Regions from separate parts of the Dechloromonas sp. ZS-1 genome, predicted to be linked through region 1. Evidence: predicted binding sites of a transcription regulator. Region 1 holds the regulator's gene; each other region holds the start of a gene.
What was found. Region 1 encodes FNR, which switches genes on or off when oxygen is low (the NO sensors DNR and NnrR bind a similar motif). Its sites were predicted from a motif close to TTGANCTAGNTCAA; they were not measured.
Positions count from the first base shown of each region.

Region 2: a site for FNR is predicted at 1,210-1,223, ahead of nirJ (heme d1 biosynthesis radical SAM protein NirJ). Genes of this name have one in related genera too.
Region 3: a site for FNR is predicted at 1,517-1,530, ahead of AACO21_RS00285 (cytochrome-c peroxidase). Genes of this name have one in related genera too.

Region 1 covers NZ_JBDIYD010000005.1:143,348-145,613, reverse strand. Annotated here, with positions in the region: gene AACO21_RS09265 (hypothetical protein) at 1-198, shown strand, start outside; gene AACO21_RS09260 (SirB2 family protein) at 195-572, shown strand; gene fnr (fumarate/nitrate reduction transcriptional regulator Fnr) at 580-1,323, opposite strand; gene hemN (oxygen-independent coproporphyrinogen III oxidase) at 1,408-2,266, shown strand, end outside.
Region 2 covers NZ_JBDIYD010000005.1:6,541-8,806, forward strand. Annotated here, with positions in the region: gene nirJ (heme d1 biosynthesis radical SAM protein NirJ) at 15-1,154, opposite strand; gene AACO21_RS08660 (response regulator) at 1,310-2,266, shown strand, end outside.
Region 3 covers NZ_JBDIYD010000001.1:60,188-62,453, reverse strand. Annotated here, with positions in the region: gene ccmA (cytochrome c biogenesis heme-transporting ATPase CcmA) at 1-322, opposite strand, end outside; gene AACO21_RS00285 (cytochrome-c peroxidase) at 452-1,453, opposite strand; gene AACO21_RS00280 (hydrogen peroxide-inducible genes activator) at 1,608-2,266, shown strand, end outside.

The DNA.
Region 1 (2,266 bases):
GCCCAGCAGTTCTGGTCGCATGTCGTGTTGAGTTTTTTGCTGCTGCTGGCCGTGATTTACCCCTTGCCGCTGACCTGGGTGCTGGCGGGGTTGGCCGGTCTGTTTTCGCAGGGTTGGTTGCTCTATCACCTCTGGCGCGTCGCTCATCTGTACTGGCGCCATCTCAAAGTGATTCAGCTGGGTAAAGCCGCCGCATGAGTTATCTGGCCATCAAGCACCTGCACGTGACCTGCGTGATCCTGAGCGGTCTCGGATTTGCCGTGCGGGCGTGGTGGATGCTGCAGGAGAGCCTCCGGCTCCAGCATCGCCTGACGCGTGTCCTGCCGCATCTGATCGACAGCACCCTGCTTGCATCGGCGCTGACGCTGGCCTGGATGAGCGGGCAGTATCCCTTCGTTCAGGGCTGGCTGACAGCCAAGGTGCTGGGGCTGCTTGTCTATATCGTGTGCGGCAGCATGGCGCTCAAGCGCGCACGCAGCCGAGCTGCACGGGGGCGCTGGCTCCTGGCGGCCCTGTTTGCCTACGCTTATATCGTCCTCACGGCGCTGACCCGCAATCCGGGCCTGATCTGAGCCCGGTTCAGCAGGTGCGGTGATTCATCAGGGCCTTCAGGCCTGCTACGTTGAGAATGCGGATGTGTTTCTGCTGGACGGCGATGTAGCCTTCTTCCTGGAACTTGGAGAAGGCGCGGGAAACGGTTTCCAGTTTCAGGCCCAGGTAGCTGCCGATCTCTTCACGCGTCATGCGCAGGTAGAACTCGGTATGCGAGAAGCCGCGGGCCGTGAAACGCTGCGACAGATTGAGCAGGAAGGCTGCCAGTCGTTCCTCGGCGCGCATGGTGCCGAGCAGCATCATGACGCCATGGTCACGCACGATTTCGCGGCTCATGACCTTGTGGAAATGGTGCTGCAGCGTGTGGATTTCGCGCGACAGGGTTTCCAGCTTGGCAAAGGGAATGGCGCAGATTTCGCTGTCTTCCAGCGCCACCGCGTTGCAGGTGTGGTGTTCGGTGCTGATGCCGTCGAGGCCCAGCAATTCGCCGGCCATCTGGAAACCGGTGACCTGTTCACGGCCGTCTTCGAGCAGCACATCGGTTTTGAAGAAACCGGCGCGGATGGCGTAGATGGCATCGAAGGTTTCTCCGGCGCGGTACAGATGGTCGCCGCGCTTGATACGGCGGCGCGTCGAGACCAGATCGTCGATGCGTTCCAGTTCTTCCAGGGAGAGGCCGAAGGGGAGGCACAGCTCGCGCAGATTGCAATTCGAGCAGGCAGTCTTGATGAGCGAGAGCGGGTGCTCTGGCTGGGCGGAACCGTGGGGCATCTCAACCTGCTTTCGATTGATCCATGTCAACCGCTATTTTGCCGCATCCAGACATAATTGGGGCCAAAATAGGTGACATGTTTAATGAATTTCGCAACTGAAAACCTCGTCTTCGATCCCCAGATCATTCGTCGCTTTGATGTGAATGGTCCGCGTTACACGTCTTATCCGACCGCTGACCGCTTCGTCGAGGCGTTCGATGCCGAGGCCGCAGCGCTTTGGTTGGGGAAGCGCAACATCGGCGGCATCAGCCGGCCGTTGTCATTATACTTCCACATCCCGTTCTGCAATACCATCTGCTATTACTGTGCCTGCAACAAGATCATCACCAAGGATCACGGGCGCAGCGCCAAATACCTGAAGTACCTGGCCAAGGAACTGAAGCTCCAGAGCGAGGCGCTGGAAGGGTGCGATGGCAAGCATGAAGTCATCCAGCTGCATTGGGGCGGCGGTACGCCGACCTTCCTGTCGCATGACGAAATGCGCCAGCTGATGGCCGAGACACGCAAGCATTTCAAGCTGCTGGAAGGCGGCGAGTTCTCCATTGAAGTCGATCCACGCAAGGTCGATGCCGCTACGGTTGCCTTGCTGGGCGAACTGGGCTTCAACCGAATGAGCGTCGGCGTGCAGGATTTCGACGAGCGCGTGCAGGTGGCGGTCAATCGTGTCCAGACCGAAGAAGAAACGGCCAATGTGATCCAGGCCGCCCGCGCCAACGGTTTCAAGTCCATTTCGGTGGATCTGATCTACGGTCTGCCGCATCAGACGGTGATGGGCTTCAACCGGACCCTGGAACGGGTGCTGGCGATGGACCCGGATCGTCTGTCGATCTACAACTATGCGCACCTGCCCAGCCTCTTCAAGCCGCAGCGCCGCATTGCCGAGGACGATTTGCCGTCCGGCGACACCAAGCTGCAAATCCTGGCGCTGGCGATCAAGAAGC
Region 2 (2,266 bases), 140 kb from region 1:
GACATTCCACTTGATCATGATGCAATCTCTTCGTCAGTCAGATAACAGCCGGGGTCTTCCGCCCACGGATTGCCGGTCAACTGCTGGGCGCGCACCCGGGTATTGCCGTTGCAGATCAGACGATGGGCACAGCCCGCGCAGCGCCCTTCGACGGCACGCGGATACTGCTTCAGGCCCGCCATCAGCCGGTCCGAAACATCCGGCCAGATCTCGGAGAAGGGCCGCTCGCGCACATTGCCCAAGGTGTGATGCCACCACATGGTGTCCGGATGCACATTGCCGAGGTTGTCGATGTTCGCCACATTGACGCCGGAGGCATTGCCGCCCCACTGGCGCAGCTTGGCATCGATGTGCGCCGCTTTTTCCGGGAAGCGCTGGCGCACCCAATGCAGGAAATACGCCCCGTCGGCATCGTTGTTGCCGGTCGTGAATTCCTTGCCGAGGCCGCGCGCACGGTACTCAAGACAGGTCTCGAACAGCAGGTCCATGGCCCAGCGCGTCAGCTTGTGCTGGGCGTCGTCCTTGCGGTTCTTGTTGCCCCGCCCGGCGTAGTTCAGGTGCGAGAAATAAAAGCGGTCAATCCCTTCGTCCTCGACCAGCTTGAGCAGGCCGGGCAGGTCGTGGGCATTGTCCTGGGTCATCGTGTAGCGCACGCCGATCTTGAGATCGAGGTCGCGGCACAGGCGAATGCCGTGCAGCGACTTCTCGAAGGCCCCATCCAGACGACGGAATTTGTCGTGCGTGGCACCGAGCCCGTCGAGCGACACCCCGACATAATCGAAATCGCACGCGGCAATCTGCCCGATGTTGCTTTCATCGATCAAGGTGCCATTGGACGACAGCGCGACGTAAAAGCCCATGGCCTTGGCACGCTTGGCGATATCGAAAATATCGGGGCGCAGGAGCGGTTCTCCGCCGGACAGGATGAGCACAGGCACGCGGAAGGCCTTCAGGTCATCCATGACGGTCGACACTTCAGGGAAGCTCAATTCCCCGGAGAACTGGGTATCCGCCGAAATCGAATAACAATGCTTGCAGGTCAGATTGCAGCGCCGGATCAGGTTCCAGATCACCACCGGACCCGGCGGATTGCGCTTGGGACCCACCGGCGTCGGGGTATCCAGTTCCTGGATGAATTGCGAAATGCGGAACATGTGAAGCCTCAAAAAACGTTCAACGCATTGCACCGCAAGCAGCCCGTCTTCGGCGTTGATTCACATCAACGCTATCCGATCCTCAAGCATTTGCTTGAAATATAAAAAATAACAAAATAAGATTATCCCATACGTCTAACGCAGGCATTGTATTCATGCAGGCATCGCCCACCATCCTGATCGTCGAAGATTCGCTTTCCATCCGCGAAACCCTGAAAGCCATCCTGCTCGATGCCGGATACCGGGTGCACACCGCCGAGAATGGCCTCGCCGGCTTTGAGGCTGCGCGCAGCTGTTCGCCCGACCTCATACTGAGCGATCTGGAAATGCCTGAGGCAAACGGCTTCCAGCTTCTCTCCCGCATCCGCGAGGATGCCGAACTGGCGATGACCCCCTTCATCATGATCACGGCCATCACGGACCGCACCAGCACCCGACGGGCCATGGAGCTGGGTGCCGATGACTACCTGACCAAGCCCTTTACCCCGGAAGAAGTGTTGTCCACGGTCAAAAGCCGCCTTGCCAAGCAGCAAAGCTGGCGAGAGGCCACGCACGCGCTGCAGCACGCCACCAACCAGCGCATCATGGGCATCCTGCCGCACGAGTTGCGCACCCCGCTCAAGGGCATCATCGGCTTTGCCGAACTGATGTCGATGATGGCGGGCAAAGGCCTGACACCCGCCCAGACAAAAGAGTTCTCCGAAATCATCCTGCGCTCGGGCAAGACCCTGCTCAGCCACACCACCCGCCTGCTCACCTTGATGGAATACCAGCACGCGGAACATCAAAATCCAGCCGATGCGTCCAGCAGCCTGTGCCCGATGTGGGTCGACCAGGAACTCCAGAGTCAGCTGGCCGAACAATTGCCAACCAGCACGGTGAATGCAGAAGCCCGCATCGAAAGCGCAGACCTGCATTGCCGCGAGGACCTCTTTCGCGCCATGTTGCGCGAACTGGTCAGCAATGCCATCAAGTTTGCTGCCCCCGGCTCGACCATCCGGATACACGGGCAGAAAACCGCAGACCGACGTTATCAGCTCGATATCGAGAACCCGGGACGCGCCTTCCCCAGTGAACGCCTGCAGCAGATCGGTGCTTTTGTTCAGTTCGAT
Region 3 (2,266 bases), on a different contig from region 1:
CGGACAGCGGGGCGTCGGCCAGGCGGGCTGACGCGAGCAGGTTTTCCAGCGGCGTCAGCTCTTCCTTGATGGCATTGTGGTGGCCGAGATAGCACAGGCTGGCGCGGAAGGTGTCGCTGTCGGCACGGATCGAGCGGCCCTGCCAGCGGATTTCGCCGGCCTCCGGGGGAAGCAGGCCGATCAGCATGCGCAGCAGGCTGGTTTTGCCGGCGCCGTTACGCCCTTGCAGGTAGAGCAGTTCCCCTGCTTCCAGCCGAAAGCCGAGGCCTGCGAACAGGCGGCGCTCGCCGCGCACGCATTCCAGATTGTCAGCTTCAAGCATCAGGGAAAAACCGAAAGAAATCAGGCGCAAATTATGAACGCGCTAGTGTACCGGCAGATTGATGATCATCAAACAACGGGGGTCATGAAAAACGGGGGGCTTTCCCCCCGTGTGCTGGTGCCCTGTGTCTTACTTCTTTTCAAATGGTGTCGGGCGCGGCGTGGCATCGGCTGACGGCGGCAGAATGGGCAGCTTGAAGTTCGGCTGCTCGCCGGTCAGGGTTTTCAGGAAGGCGACGATCTTGGCGTTTTCCGCGTCCGTGAATTTCTTGCCGAGTTGCAGGCGGCCCATGGTGTCGACGGCTTCCTTCAGGGTATTGGCTGCACCGTCATGGAAGTAGGGGTAGGTCATTTCCACGTTGCGCAAGGTTGGGACCTTGAAATTGAAGCGGTCAGCATCCTTGCCCGTGACGGCGGAACGTCCCTCGGCCGGGCTGGAGGCCTTGTACGGCTCGACCAGCCCCATCTTCTGGAAGGAGTTGCCGCCGACGGCCGGGCCGTTGTGGCAGGCCACGCAACCGCTGTCCTTGAAGAGTGTGTAGCCTTCGAGTTCATTTTTGCTCAAGGCTTTCTTGTCGCCCTTCAGCCATTTGTCGAAACGTGAATTCGGCGTGACCAGCGTTTCTTCGAAGGCGGCGATGGCTTTGGTCACTTTTTCGATGTCGACCGTCTCCGAGCCGAAGGCTTTCTTGAATTCGGTCACATAACCCGGAATCGATTGCAGGACATTGATGGCCAGGGTGTGCGTGAAGGCCATCTCGCCCGGATTGGCAATCGGCCCGCCCGCTTGTGCCTTGAGGTCGGCGGCACGGCCATCCCAGAACTGGGCGAGGTTGAGGCTGGAATTGAGTACGGTCGGTGCATTGATCGGGCCTTCCTGCCAGTTGTGGCCGATCGAGGTCTTGATGTTATCGGTGCCGCCCATGGAAAGGTTATGGCAGGAGTTGCAGGAGATGAAGCCTGATTTTGAAAGGCGCGGATCGAAATACAGTTTCTTGCCGAGTTCGACCAGGGCTGGGTTCGTGACCTTGGCGGGCTGGATGGGTTGAATGGGTTCCTGCGTGCCGGCCAGGGCGCTGCCGTTGATCAGGCCGGCCAGGACCAAGGCGAAAGGCCAAGCGTTGGTTTTCATGGTGTTGTGCTCCCTTTTCTGTGAATTGGTTTGCGCATTCTCCTCGCTGGCATCATGTTAATATTGACGTAAGTCAATGATTTTTATGGGATTTGCCTATGGCCACCATAGCTTTTCCCTATAATCGATAAGGTTTAATTTCTGAGAGTGAGTGATGACGCTGACCGAACTTCGCTACATCGTCGCCTTGGCGCAAGAGGGTAATTTCAGTCGGGCTGCCGAGCGCTGTGCCGTGAGTCAGCCTACCTTGAGTGTGGCGATTGCCCGCCTGGAATCCGAGCTCGGCTTGCCGCTGTTTGAGCGGGGGAAAGGGTTTGTGGCACCGAGCGATGTGGGGGCGCGTGTCATCGAGCAAGCCCTTGTCGTGTTGCGTGAAGCGGACAAAGTGGGGCAGATCGCCTTGTCCGGGAAGGATCAGCTGCGCGGTGCCTTGCGTCTGGGCGTCATTCACACCATCGGGCCGTACTTGTTGCCGCAGCTGATCCGGGCCTTGAGAACCGATGCGCCGGAGATGCCGCTGATGATCGAGGAAAACATGACCGCCAACCTGGCCGCCATGCTCCAGAACGGCGCGGTTGATGTGGCGATTATTGCCTTGCCCTTCGAGGTGCCCGGTGTCCTGACCCGAGCACTCTACGATGAGGCCTTCAAGGTGGTGGTGCCCCAAGGCCATCCCTGGAGCGCGCGCTGCGAGGTGCCGCCGGAGGAAGTGGCCGGAGAGGGCGTGCTTCTGCTCAAGGCCGGCAACTGTTTCCGTGAGCAGGTGCTTGATGCCTGCCCGCATATCAGCAGCGCCGACACCGATCTGCGCCA